DNA from 3 places in the Variovorax sp. BGA-UO-ETr-C22 genome. Region 3 is predicted to be linked to each of the others. Evidence: predicted binding sites of a transcription regulator. Region 3 holds the regulator's gene; each other region holds the start of a gene.

Evidence for each region. Region 3 encodes sigma-54, which starts transcription at its own class of promoters, with help from an activator protein. Its sites were predicted from a motif close to TGGCANGNAANCTGCTTT; they were not measured.
Region 1: glnA (type I glutamate--ammonia ligase) is a predicted target of sigma-54. The motif match lies at 1,919-1,936, and genes of this name have one in related genera.
Region 2: AC57B8_RS04720 (nitrate- and nitrite sensing domain-containing protein) is a predicted target of sigma-54. The motif match lies at 2,826-2,843, and genes of this name have one in related genera.

What each region holds. Positions count from the first base shown of each region.
Region 1 covers NZ_JCAQPA010000011.1:2,353,528-2,357,631, reverse strand. The annotation lists gene AC57B8_RS31130 (sterol desaturase family protein) at 1-79, shown strand, start outside; gene AC57B8_RS31125 (EI24 domain-containing protein) at 136-1,038, shown strand; gene AC57B8_RS31120 (competence/damage-inducible protein A) at 1,035-1,835, shown strand; gene glnA (type I glutamate--ammonia ligase) at 1,983-3,398, shown strand; gene AC57B8_RS31110 (hypothetical protein) at 3,545-4,069, shown strand; gene glnL (nitrogen regulation protein NR(II)) at 4,084-4,104, shown strand, end outside.
Region 2 covers NZ_JCAQPA010000007.1:155,351-159,454, reverse strand. The annotation lists gene AC57B8_RS04725 (CmpA/NrtA family ABC transporter substrate-binding protein) at 1-1,210, opposite strand, end outside; gene AC57B8_RS04720 (nitrate- and nitrite sensing domain-containing protein) at 1,529-2,794, opposite strand; gene tsaD (tRNA (adenosine(37)-N6)-threonylcarbamoyltransferase complex transferase subunit TsaD) at 2,895-3,956, shown strand; gene AC57B8_RS04710 (alpha/beta hydrolase) at 3,892-4,104, opposite strand, start outside.
Region 3 covers NZ_JCAQPA010000009.1:568,748-572,851, reverse strand. The annotation lists gene AC57B8_RS12195 (phospholipase D family protein) at 1-1,286, opposite strand, end outside; gene rpoN (RNA polymerase factor sigma-54) at 1,297-2,886, opposite strand; gene lptB (LPS export ABC transporter ATP-binding protein) at 2,904-3,698, opposite strand; gene lptA (lipopolysaccharide transport periplasmic protein LptA) at 3,695-4,104, opposite strand, start outside.

The sequences.
Region 1 (4,104 bases), on a different contig from region 3:
CGGCCGCCCGCGCGACTACGGCCAGGGCTTCTGGTCGCAGCAGTGGCTGGGGTTGAAGCGGCTGTTCGGCCGCGCCTGATCCACCCGCAGGCCCGGCGGCGGGCGGGCCGGGGCCTTGCGCTATCCTCGAACCTCATGCGCCTGCTCCTCGACTCCTTCTGGCGCGCGGTGGCCTATTGCATGCTCCCGCGCGTGATCGTGCTGTCGCTCCTGCCGCTGGCGCTCATGGTGCTGCTGGCCGCGGGGCTCGGCTACTTCTATTGGGACGCGGCCGTCGCCTGGACGCGCGAGGCCCTCGACGCCTGGCCGCTGCTGTCCAGCTTCTGGGCCTGGATCGGGCGCCTGTTCTCCAGCGACGTCACGGCCGCGCTGGCGCCGCTGGTGGTGGTGTTCGGCGTCACGCCGCTGATCGTCGTGCTGTCGCTGCTCATCGTGGCCGGCTTCATGGCACCGGCGCTCACCAAGCTCGTGGCCGAACGGCGCTTTCCGACGCTCGAGCAGAAGAAGGGCGCGTCTTTCTTCGGCAGCGTGCTGCGCTCGCTCGGCGCCACCGTGCTGGCGCTGATCGCGCTGGTGGTGTCGATGCCGCTGTGGCTCATTCCGCCGCTGGTGCTGATCCTGCCGCCGCTGATCTGGGGCTGGCTGACCTACCGGGTGATGAGCTTCGATGCGCTGGCCGAGCACGCCAGCCCCGAGGAACGCGCCGCGCTGCTGCGCGCCCACCGGCTGCCGCTGCTGTGCATCGGCGTGCTGTGCGGCTACCTGGGCGCCGCGCCGAGCATCGTGTGGGCCTCGGGCCTCTTGTTCGCCGCCGCCTTCTTCGTGCTGGTGCCGATCGCGATCTGGATCTACACGCTGGTCTTTGCCTTTTCTGCGCTCTGGTTCGCGCACTACTGCCTCGACGCCCTGACCCATCTGCGCGCCCAGCGCGCGGCGCAGCAGCCCGCGGCCGGCAGCGGCGACGCGCAGCAGACGCTTGAGGCGGCCGAAGCCACCGAGGCCAACAAGGCCGCTCTTTCTCAATGGAGTTCTCCATGACACGCGCATTCGGTCTCATCGTCGTCGGCGACGAGATCCTTTCCGGCAAGCGGGCCGACAAGCACATGGCCAAGGTCATCGAGCTGCTGGCCGCGCGCGGCCTGCAGCTGGGCTGGGCCGAGTACGTGGGCGACGAGCCCACGCGGATCACCGCGGCCCTGATGCGCGCCTTCGCCTCGGGCGACATCGTGTTCTCGACCGGCGGCATCGGCGCCACGCCCGACGACCACACCCGCCAGTGCGCCGCCCAGGCCCTGCGCGTGCCGCTGGCGCTGCACCCCGAGGCCGAGGCGCTGATCCGCGAGCGCATGCAGGACACGGCCCTGGAGCAGGGCGTGCCCTACGAGCCCGACCGGCCCGACAACATCCACCGCCTGAACATGGGCGTGTTTCCGCAGGGCGCGTCGATCATCCGCAACCCGTACAACAAGATCCCGGGCTTCAGCGTCGAGCACGTGCATTTCGTGCCGGGCTTCCCGGTCATGGCCTGGCCGATGATCGAGTCGGTGCTCGACAGCCGGTATGCCGACCTGTTCACCCGCAACGCCATCGCCGAGAAGTCCGTGATCGTTTTCGGTGCGATGGAAGCCACCCTCACGCCCCTGATGCAGGCCATCGAGCAGGCCCATGCCGGCATCAAGGTGTTCAGCCTTCCCAGCGTGGATCACCCCCAGTACGGGCGCCACATCGAGCTGGGCGTCAAGGGCGACCCCGCGAAGCTCGATGCCGCCTATGGCCAGCTCATCGAAGGCCTGCACACTTTCGATGCGAAGCTTGGCCCTGAATTGGTGCGTTAATCTGCATTGCACCAATTTGGGGATATTTTCCTTTTCCGGCAGCCCCTGGGCCGTCACCCGGGCCTCATCCGGCGGGGTGACAATGGCACAGAAACTGCATCCTCCCGTCCCTGTATTCCTAACCACCATCCAACTCAGGAGAAACTGATGGCAAAGACCGTCGCCGATGTACTCAAGCTCGTCAAGGAAAACGAGGTCAAGTTCGTCGACTTGCGCTTCACCGACACCCGCGGCAAAGAGCAGCACGTGACCGTGCCCGTGTCGCACTTCGATGAAGACAAATTCACCTCGGGCCACGCGTTCGACGGTTCGTCCATCGCCGGTTGGAAGGGCATCGAAGCCTCGGACATGCAGCTCATGCCCGACCCGAACACCGCCAACATCGACCCGTTCTTCGAAGAAACGACGCTGATCCTGACCTGCGACGTGATCGACCCGGCCGACGGCAAGGCCTACGAGCGCGACCCGCGTTCGCTCGCCAAGCGCGCCGAGGCGTACATGAAGGCGTCCGGCCTGGGCGACACCGCCTACTTCGGACCGGAACCCGAATTCTTCGTGTTCGACGGCGTGCGCTGGAAGAACGACATGTCGGGCTGCTTCGTGAAGATCGAGTCCGAAGAAGCCTCGTGGAACACCGATAAGGAGTTCGAGCACGGCAACAGCGGCCACCGTCCCGCAGTCAAGGGCGGCTACTTCCCGGTGCCTCCGGTCGACAGCTTCCAGGACATGCGCTCGGAAATGAGCCTGGTGCTCGAATCGCTGGGCATCCCGGTCGAAGTGCATCACCATGAAGTGGCCAACGCCGGCCAGCTCGAGATCGGCACCCGCTTCAGCACGCTGGTGCAGCGCGCCGACTGGGTCCAGCTGCAGAAGTACGTGATCCACAACGTGGCCCACGCCTATGGCAAGACCGCCACCTTCATGCCCAAGCCCATCGTTGGCGACAACGGCTCCGGCATGCACGTGCACCAGTCGGTCTGGAAGGACGGCAAGAACCTGTTCGCCGGCGACGGCTACGCAGGTCTGTCGGACTTCGCGCTGCACTACATCGGCGGCATCATCAAGCACGCCCGTGCCCTGAACGCCATCACGAACCCCGGCACCAACAGCTACAAGCGCCTGGTGCCCGGCTTCGAAGCCCCGGTGAAGCTGGCCTACTCGGCCAAGAACCGTTCGGCCTCGATCCGCATCCCGTTCGTGGCCAACCCGAAGGGCCGCCGCGTCGAAGCGCGCTTCCCCGATCCGCTGATGAACCCGTACCTGGGCTTTGCCGCGCTGCTGATGGCCGGCCTGGACGGCGTGGAAAACAAGATCCATCCGGGCGAAGCCGCCAGCAAGGACCTGTACCACCTGCCGCCGGAAGAAGACGCGCTGATCCCGACCGTCTGCCACAGCCTGGACCAGGCCCTGGAGCACCTGGACAAGGACCGTGCGTTCCTGACCAAGGGCGGCGTGTTCACCGACTCGTACATCGACGCGTACATCGACCTCAAGATGCAGGAAGTCACGCGCTTCCGCATGGCGACCCATCCGGTCGAATTCGACATGTACTACTCGCTGTAAAAAGCGCCACAGCAAGCCCGCTCCGGCGGGCAAGTAAGACAAAAGGACGGCCCCGGCCGTCCTTTTTCCTTGGTGCGGAACACCCTGTCGTGAGCGGGCCCGAATTGCATCAAAATGCGCGTTTGTCGCGCCCTCTCCGGATCCAAATGAAGACTGCCTCCCTGATTTTCCTGGCCGCCGCCTCGTTCGCCACCGCCACGGCGGCGCTCGCGCAAGAGCGCGTCTGGCGCTGCGGCAACGAGTACACCAACAACGCGACCGTGGCCCAGCAAAAGGGCTGCAAGATCATGGAAGGCGGCAACGTCACCGTCGTGCAGGGCACGAAGCCTTCGGGCGGCGGTGGCAGCGCGTCGTCGTCGGGTTCGGGCGGTTCGGCCGCGCGCGCCCCGGCGGGCAGCCCGCGCGTCGAAGGCGTCGACCAGCGCGCCCGCGACGGCGAGGCGCGCTCGGTGCTCGAGGCCGAGCTGCGCAAGGCCGAGGCCCGCCAGACCGAGCTCAAGAAGGAATACAACAACGGCGAGCCTGAAAAGCAGGGCAGCGAAGGCCGCAACTACCAGAAGTACCTGGACCGCGTGGCCGAGATGAAGGCCGAACTCGCGCGCAACGAGAGCGACATCGCCGGCATCCGCCGCGAAATCGGCCGCCTGCCCGGCAAGCCGCAAGCGCAGTAAGCGGCGCGCAGTCCATGGTGTTCGGCAAGAAGGCG
Region 2 (4,104 bases), on a different contig from region 3:
GGTCCTTGCCGTCCCAGACCGTGCCGTCGAAGAGCTTGCTGGTGCGCAGCACGTCCTTGGGCACGGGCGTCTGCGTGGCGGCGGCGGCCTGCTTGTAGATGTCGATGCGGTTGATCTCGGTGGCCACCTTCAGGTAGTCGGGGTGCTCCTTCAGCAGGCCCCAGCGCTTGTGCTGCGTGAGGAACCACATGCCGTCCGAGAGGTACGGGAAGTTCACGGCGCCGCCGTTGTAGAACTTCATGTGGTTGGGGTCGTCCCAGCTCTTGCCCAGGCCGTTGGTGTAGCGGCCCAGGATGCGCTGGTTGATGGCGTCCACGCTGGTGTTGACGTAGCTCTTGTCAGCAATGGTTTCGGCCATCTTGTTCTTGTTCTGCAGGCCGGTGTCGATCCACTTGCCGGCCTCGAGGATCGCGGCCGTGACGGCGCGCGCGGTGTTCGGGTACTTCTTCGTGAACTCCGCGGTGCAGCCCAGCACCTTCTCGGGGTGGTCCTTCCAGATGTCCTGGGTGGTGATGCCGGTGAAGCCGATGCCGTCCATGATCGCGCGCTGGCCCCAGGGCTCGCCCACGCAGTAGCCGTCCATGTTGCCCACGCGCATGTTGGCCACCATCTGCGGGGGCGGCACGGTGATGTTCTTCACGTCCTTGAACGGGTCGATGCCGGCCGAGGCGAGCCAGTAGTAGAGCCACATGGCGTGCGTGCCGGTGGGGAAGGTGTGGGCGAAGGTGTATTCGCCCTTTTCCTTGGCGATGAGCTTGGCGAGCGAGGCCGCATCGACCGCGCCCTTGTCGGCCAGCTTCTTCGACAGCGTGATGGCCTGGCCGTTGTTGTTCAGGGTCATGAGCACGGCCATGTCCTTCTTCGGCCCGCTCACGCCCAGGTGCATGCCGTACACGAGGCCATAGAGCACGTGGGCCATGTCGAGGTCGCCGTTCACGAGCTTGTCGCGCACGCCGGCCCAGCTGGCTTCCTTGCTCGGCACGATCTTCACGCCGTACTTCTTGTCGATGCCCAGCACCGAGGCCATCACCACGCTGGCGCAATCGGTCAGCGGGATGAAGCCGATCTTCACTTCTTCCTTCTCGGGCTTGTCCGAGCCCTGGGCCCAGACGGCGGCGCGCAGCGCGGGGTCGATGCCCACGGCGCCGAGGGCGGCGGCCTGCAGCACGCGGCGCCGGCTCAGTTTGGTTTTCAGCAGCAGATCGGACATGGGCGGGGCTCCAGAAGTGAAAGACAAAAACGAAAAGGCGTCCGCACCGCGCAGGGGCTGCTCGTGAACGAGCCCTTGCGGGATGGGGACGCCTTTGTCCGGTTCGGTGGGCCGCACCCGCCGTTGGGTGCAACCTGCCTGAAGACCTTGCGGTCTGTGACAAGCTCCATGCAAGCGGTGTGCCAGCCCGCAACTGCCGGTGGGAGCTATGGAAAAGATAGCTGGCAGGGCGCGCCGGTGCAGGGAAAAGTTCCTGCTGGCTCGCTAACCCGGGCGACGCACAGTTGTTGTGCGCTGCACCAATCCAAGCGGCCCGGGTCAGCGCCGCGGTGCAGGCTCGAGCGGCAGGTAGTCGGCCATGGCCAGCATCGACTCGGCCACGTCGACGAGGCGGCGCTTCTGGTTCATGGCGGTCTGGCGCAGCATCTTGTGCGCCTCGGCCTCGCTCAGGCGCCGGTGCGCCATCAGCAGGCCCTTGGCGCGCTCGACGATCTTGCGTTCGTTGAGCGAGGCGCGCACGGTGTCGAGTTCGTCGCTCATGGCCTGCAGGCGCTGCGACTGCTCCTGGACCATGTCGAGCACCGAGCGTTCGAGGTGGCGCCCGAGCTGCGCGGGCGTGGCGTCCTGCGCCTGCTGGGCATCGTCGAAGAAGAGCGCGCCGCCGGCCTGCGGGGCCAGCGTGCCGAGCAGTTGCCGGTACGCGGCCAGCTCGCTGCGGGCCTGGGCGGTCTTGTGGTCGCACAGCGCGCGCAGGTCGGCCGAGAGGCGGTTCTCGACCGTCTGCATGGCGTCGATGCGCCGCGTGCAGCAGTCGAACCAGGCCTGGCTCAGCAGCGCGTCGGCCGGCACCGAGGTGGCGCCCTTGCGACGCAGGCGCTCGAGCTCGGCCAGCACGGCGTCCGACTGGCTGTCGTGCCAGAGCGTGCGCACCGCGTCGCCCGAGAAGTCGATGAACACCTGGAAGCAGCGCTCCTGCGACTCGATGAGGTGGCGCCACTGCTGGCGCTGCGCATCGTCGCCCCGGCCCAGCGCGAGCGCGGCGGCGCCGAAGGCCCGCTCCTGGCCGGCGAACTCCTTGCCCTGCATGAAGTTGAACATCGCCACCAGCAGGCGCGAGATCTCGGGGTCGGTGGCGCCGTCGGCCGCCTCGAACACCACCGCCAGCAGGCCGGCCACCAGCTTGGCGAAGGCGGCGACGGCCTGGGCCGGCTGGAGTTCGAGCGCGTCGATGCGCCGGCGCAGCGCGGGCAGGGCGTCCAGGCCGGGCAGCACCCAGGCGATGCGGCTGAACAGGCGCGCGCCGTGGCCGGCGCCCACCGCGCGGTGGTGCTCGGCCTCGAGCCGGTCGAAGCCGGCGCGCACCTGCTGCTCGAGCGCGAGGCATTCGGCGATCTGCGGGCCGCGCTGCTCGGCAAAGCGCCCGCCGTGCGAGGCCAGGAACACGTTCGACATGCCGCGCTCGCGCTGCAGCGCATGCACGAGCCGGCCGATGGCGCCGACCAGCTCGCTGGTGCGCGCGAGCTGGTCCAGCGCGTCGATCTCGCATCGGCGCGCGGCGATCAGGAAGCTCAGGCCGGAAGTCATTCGTGGGGGCGCAAAAGGAGCGCATCCCGCTCGTGCAACTTCCGTGCCTCGCTTGCCCCTTCGCGGGCGCCGCCGGCGGGCGGCCCCTACACTCGGCGCCATGCTCTTGTTGGGAATCGAATCATCCTGCGACGAGACCGGCGTGGCGCTGGTCGAGTCGCACGGCGACGCGCTGCCGCTGCTGCGTTCGCACGCGCTGCACAGCCAGATCGCCATGCACCAGGCTTACGGCGGCGTGGTGCCCGAGCTGGCCAGCCGCGACCACATCCGCCGCGTGCTGCCGCTCACCGAAGCCGTCATGGCCGAAGCCGGACGCTCGCTGGCCGAGATCGACGTGGTGGCCTACACGCGCGGCCCGGGCCTGGCCGGCGCGCTGCTCGTGGGCGCCGGCGTGGCCTGTGCGCTGGGCGTGGCGCTGGGCAAGCCGGTGCTGGGGGTGCATCACCTCGAAGGGCACCTGCTGTCGCCGTTCCTGAGCGCCGACCCGCCCGAGTTTCCGTTCGTGGCGCTGCTGGTGTCGGGCGGCCACACGCAGCTGATGCGGGTCGACGGCGTGGGCCGCTACGAACTGCTCGGCGAGACCATCGACGACGCGGCGGGCGAGGCCTTCGACAAGAGCGCCAAGCTCATGGGCCTGCCGTACCCCGGCGGCCCCTGGCTCGCGAAGCTGGCCGAAGGCGGCGACGCCGCGGCCTTCAAGCTGCCCCGCCCGCTGCTGCACAGCGGTGATCTCGACTTTTCGTTCGCCGGCCTGAAGACGGCCGTGCTCACGCAGGCCAAGAAGCTCGGCGACCAGCTCGAGGCGCGCAAGGCCGACCTGGCCGCCTCCACGCAGGCGGCGATCGTCGAAGTGCTGCTGAAGAAGTCGCTCGCGGCGCTGGACCAGACCGGCCTGAAGCGGCTGGTGGTGGCCGGCGGCGTGGGGGCCAACAAGAACCTGCGCGAGCAGTTGAACGCGGCCTGCGCCAAGCGCAAGGTGCGCGTGCACTACCCCGAGCTGCACCTGTGCACCGACAACGGCGCCATGATTGCCATGGCCGCCGCGATGCGGCTGCAATCAGGCCTGTCGCAGGCCTCGGAGCGCTACGCCTTCGACGTCAAGCCGCGATGGCCGATGGCATCGCTGATGACGCCCGAGACGCCGCTGCCGGAAACCGCATAGCTGGCTGCGGCCGTGCACGCCCCAGCGAGGGCAGCGGCAGCACGTCGAGCACGTTGCGCCAGAGCTGGCGCCACTCGGGCCAGTCGTGGCCGCCTTCGGTCGTGAACACGCGCCCCGGGGGCAGGGCGTCGGCCAGCAGCTTGTGGTT
Region 3 (4,104 bases):
GACTTGGCGTGCAGCCGCCCGACGGACGTGCCGAACAGGCCGAGGCGCACGCTGCGCCGCGTGCGCGCGGAACTCAGCTCGTGCAGCTCGGCGCCCAGCGCCAGCATGTCGGCGCGGTAGCGGCGGTAGGCAGTGTGCACCAGTGGCTCGTCGGTGGCGGCGAGCGAGTTGGTGACCACGCTGATCTTCACGTTGCGCCCGCGGATCTCGCGCATCACCTCCAGCCCCGACGCGCCCGGGATCAGGTAGGGCGAGACCAGCGTCACCTCGCTGCGCGCGCGGCGCATCTGCTCGACCACGTTGTAGCGCACGCTGTCCACGTCGAGCAGCGGCACGCCGCCATACGACGCGGTCTTGCCGATCACGCGGTCGGGTGAATCGGCATAAGCCTCGGCGGTGGTCCAGATCAGGCCGAGCTTGCCGGCGTCGAGGTCGTCGGCCACCGGGCTGTAGCCGAGCAGGTCGTTGGGCGCGGGCCTGGGCGGCGGCGGCGTGGTGTCGGGGCCGGTGGCGGCGTCGAAGCGGCGCTGCAGTTCCTCGCGCGGCAGGTCGGTGTGCACGACCGCGCCGATCGGGCGCACGTGCGGGCTGTTCCAGTACTGGTCGAACAGCACGCCCAGGCGCGGGATCAGCGCACCCGTGACGAAGGTGTCGAGGTCGATGAAGTTCGGGCCGGTGGTGCGGCGGAAGTACTGGTTGCCGATGTTGCGCCCGCCCGCCACGGCCATCGCGCCGTCGGCGATGAAGAGCTTGTTGTGCATGCGGCGGTTGACGCGGCTGAAGTCGAACAGCGACGCGGTGAAGCGCTTGAGCAGGCTGCCGCGCCCGGCCGGGAACGGGTTGAACAGGCGCAGCTCCACGTTCGGCGTGGCGGCCAGGCCAAGCAGCAGCTCGTCTTCGCCGGACGTGTACAGGTCGTCCATCAACAGGCGCACGCGCACGCCGCGCTGGGCCGCATCGCGCAGGGTGCGCAGCAGGTAGCGGCCGGTCTCGTCGTTCTCGATCTGGTAGTACTGCACGTCGAGCGTGCGCTGCGCGCGGCGCGCCAGCTGCAGCCGCGTGTCGAAGGCGAAATCGCCGCCGGGCATCAGGCGAAAGCCGCTGAGGTCGGGGTCGGGCTGCGAGGCCAGCGCGATCTTGCCGAGCGCGGTGTCGGCCGAGACGGCGATGGCCTTGGTGGGCGGGCGCGGTGCCTCGTCGGGCAGCGTGGCGCAGCCGGCGAACAGCAGCGCCGCAGCCACAACAAGAACCCAATGCCCCCAGCGCGACAGCAGGCGACGGGTCATCGTGGGCTTTCTACAGAGCCTTGCGCAGGTTGGCCGGTGCGATGCGCAGCGCTTCGCGGTACTTGGCGACGGTGCGGCGCGCGCACTCGATGCCCTGCTCTTTCAGCATCTCGGAGATCTGGCTGTCGGACAGCGGCTTCTTGATGCTCTCGGAACTCACGAACTGCTTGATCAGCGCGCGCACCGCGGTGCTCGACGCATTGCCACCGGTCTCGGTGCCCAGCGCCGAACCGAAGAAGTACTTCAGCTCGACCGTGCCGAAGGGCGTGGCCATGTACTTGGCGGTGGTCACGCGCGAGATGGTCGACTCGTGCAGGCCCAGCTCGTCGGCGATCTCGCGCAGCACCAGCGGGCGCATGGCCAGCTCGCCGTGCACGAAGTAGCTCTTCTGGCGCTCGACGATGGCGTTGCTCACGCGCAGGATGGTGTCGAAGCGCTGCTGGATGTTCTTGATGAACCAGCGCGCCTCCTGCAGCCGCTGCGACAGCGCCTGGCTGCCCTCGCCCTTGTGCGACTTGAGCGCACCGGCGTAGATGTCGTGCACGCGCAGGCGCGGCATGACCTCGGGGTTGAGCATGACGCGGAACTTCACGTTGGTGCCGCGCCCGGTCTTGGTGACGATCACGTCGGGAATGACGATGTTGCGTTCGACGTCGACAAAGCGGCGCCCCGGCTTGGGCTCGAGCCGCGCAATGACCTGCAGCGCCGAGCGCACCAGGTCTTCGTTGGTGCGCGTGAGCGTGGCCAGGCGCTTGAAGTCGCGCCGCGCGAGCAGCTCCATGGGCTGCTTGCAGATCGCGATGGCGGTCTTGCGGATGAGCGCTTCGGCCTCGGTCTCGTCTTCGCTGGCGAGCGCCTTCAGCTGGATGCTCAGGCATTCGCCGAGGTCGCGCGCGCCGACGCCCACCGGCTCCAGGCTCTGCAGCAGGCCCAGCGCCACCTGGAAGTGGTGCACGAGGTCGTCGAACTGGTCGTTGTCGTCGCCCGCCAGGCCCGAGGCCAATGCGGGCAGCGAGTCTTCGAGGTAGCCGTCGTCGTTGAGCGACTCGATCAGGAAGCGCAGCGCGGCGCAGTCGTTTTCGTTCAGCCGCAGGCTCAACGCCTGGCGGTGCAGGAACGACTGCAGCGACTCCTGGCTGCGCGCGAGTTCGGTGGCGTCGGCACGCTCGTCGTCGCCCAGGTTGTTCTGGCGCGCGGGCGCGTCGCTGCCCCACTCGCTGTCGTCGGGCGCCATGTCGACGGTGCCGTCGCCTTCCCAGTCGGGCTCGCGCTCGGCGATCTCGGCGGCGGGGCCGTCGGTGTCGGGGGTCGAGGTGGTGGTGTCGCTGGAGGTGGAGGACGTGCTGGCGGCGGACGGCGTGAACTCGGCCTCGCCCTCGCCCGCGTCGTCGCGCGGCACCGGCGCGTCGGCCGTGTCCAGCCCGAATTCCTCGCGCGCCGCTTCTTCCGCGGTGCGCTCGAGGAACGGGTTCTCGTCCAGCATCTGCTCCACCTCCTGGCTCAGTTCGAGCGTGGAGAGCTGCAGAAGCCGGATCGACTGCTGCAGCTGAGGCGTCAAGGCCAGATGCTGCGAGACGCGAAGGGACAGCCCTTGCTTCATAGGAACCGCCCCCGCCCTTACATGCGGAAGTGCTCGCCCAGGTACACCCTGCGTACCTCGGCGTTGTCGACGATCTCCGAGGGTGTGCCTTGTGCCAGCACGTGCCCGTCGCTGATGATGAACGCGTGATCGCAGATGCCCAGCGTCTCACGCACGTTGTGGTCGGTGATGAGCACGCCGATGCCGCGCTCTTTCAGGAAACTGATGATCCGCTGGATCTCGATCACGGCGATCGGGTCGATGCCGGCGAAGGGCTCGTCCAGCAGGATGAAGCGCGGCTGGGTGGCCAGTGCGCGCGCGATCTCGACGCGGCGGCGCTCGCCGCCCGACAGCGCGAGCGCGGGCGAATCGCGCAGGTGGTCCACGCGCAGGTCGGCCAGCAGGTCGGCCAGGCGCTCTTCGGTGTGCTGCTTGGTCAGCGGCATCATGCGGCCGTTGGCGTCGGGCTCGCGCTGCAGCTCGAGCACGGCGCGCACGTTTTCCTCGACGGTGAGCTTGCGGAAGATCGAGGCTTCCTGCGGCAGGTAGCTCAGGCCCATGCGCGCGCGGCGGTGAATGGGCATGTGGGCGATGGGCTCGCCGTCGATGGTGATCTCGCCAGCGTCGGCGCGCACCAGCCCGACGATCATGTAGAACGAGGTGGTCTTGCCCGCGCCGTTGGGGCCGAGCAGTCCGACGACCTCGCCCTTTTGCACGTCGAGCGAGACGTCTTTCACGACCGTGCGGCTGCCGTAGCTCTTCTTGAGGCCGCGCGCCACGAGGCGGCTGCCCGGAATGCCGTCGGCGGTCTGGGTTCCTGCGGTTTCGATCACTTGCGCCCTTCCCCTTCGGTGCCGCCCAGCGTGGTGCTCGGGCGCAGCCCGGCGCCGGGCGCGGGAGTGGGTGCCGGGGCCGCGGGCTTCTTGCCGCCGGCTGCCGGTGCGGAACCGCCCGCCGCCGGGGCCGCGGCGGCCTTCGGCGTGAGGATGGCCTTGACGCGCCCGCCGCCGCCCGCCGAGACGCCGGCGTTCGGCGGCACGAGGGAGCCGTTGACGGTGTAGGTGTCGTTGCTCTGGTCGTAGACGATCAGCGCGCCGCTGCTCTCGTCGTTGGCCGTGGCGCCGATCAGCCGGCGCATGACGGCGCGGCGGATGAACTTGACGTTGTCGGCGCGGCTGTCGTACTCGATGACTTCCGACTCGCCCTCGATCCACTCGTCGCCGGCGTTGCGCTTCTGCT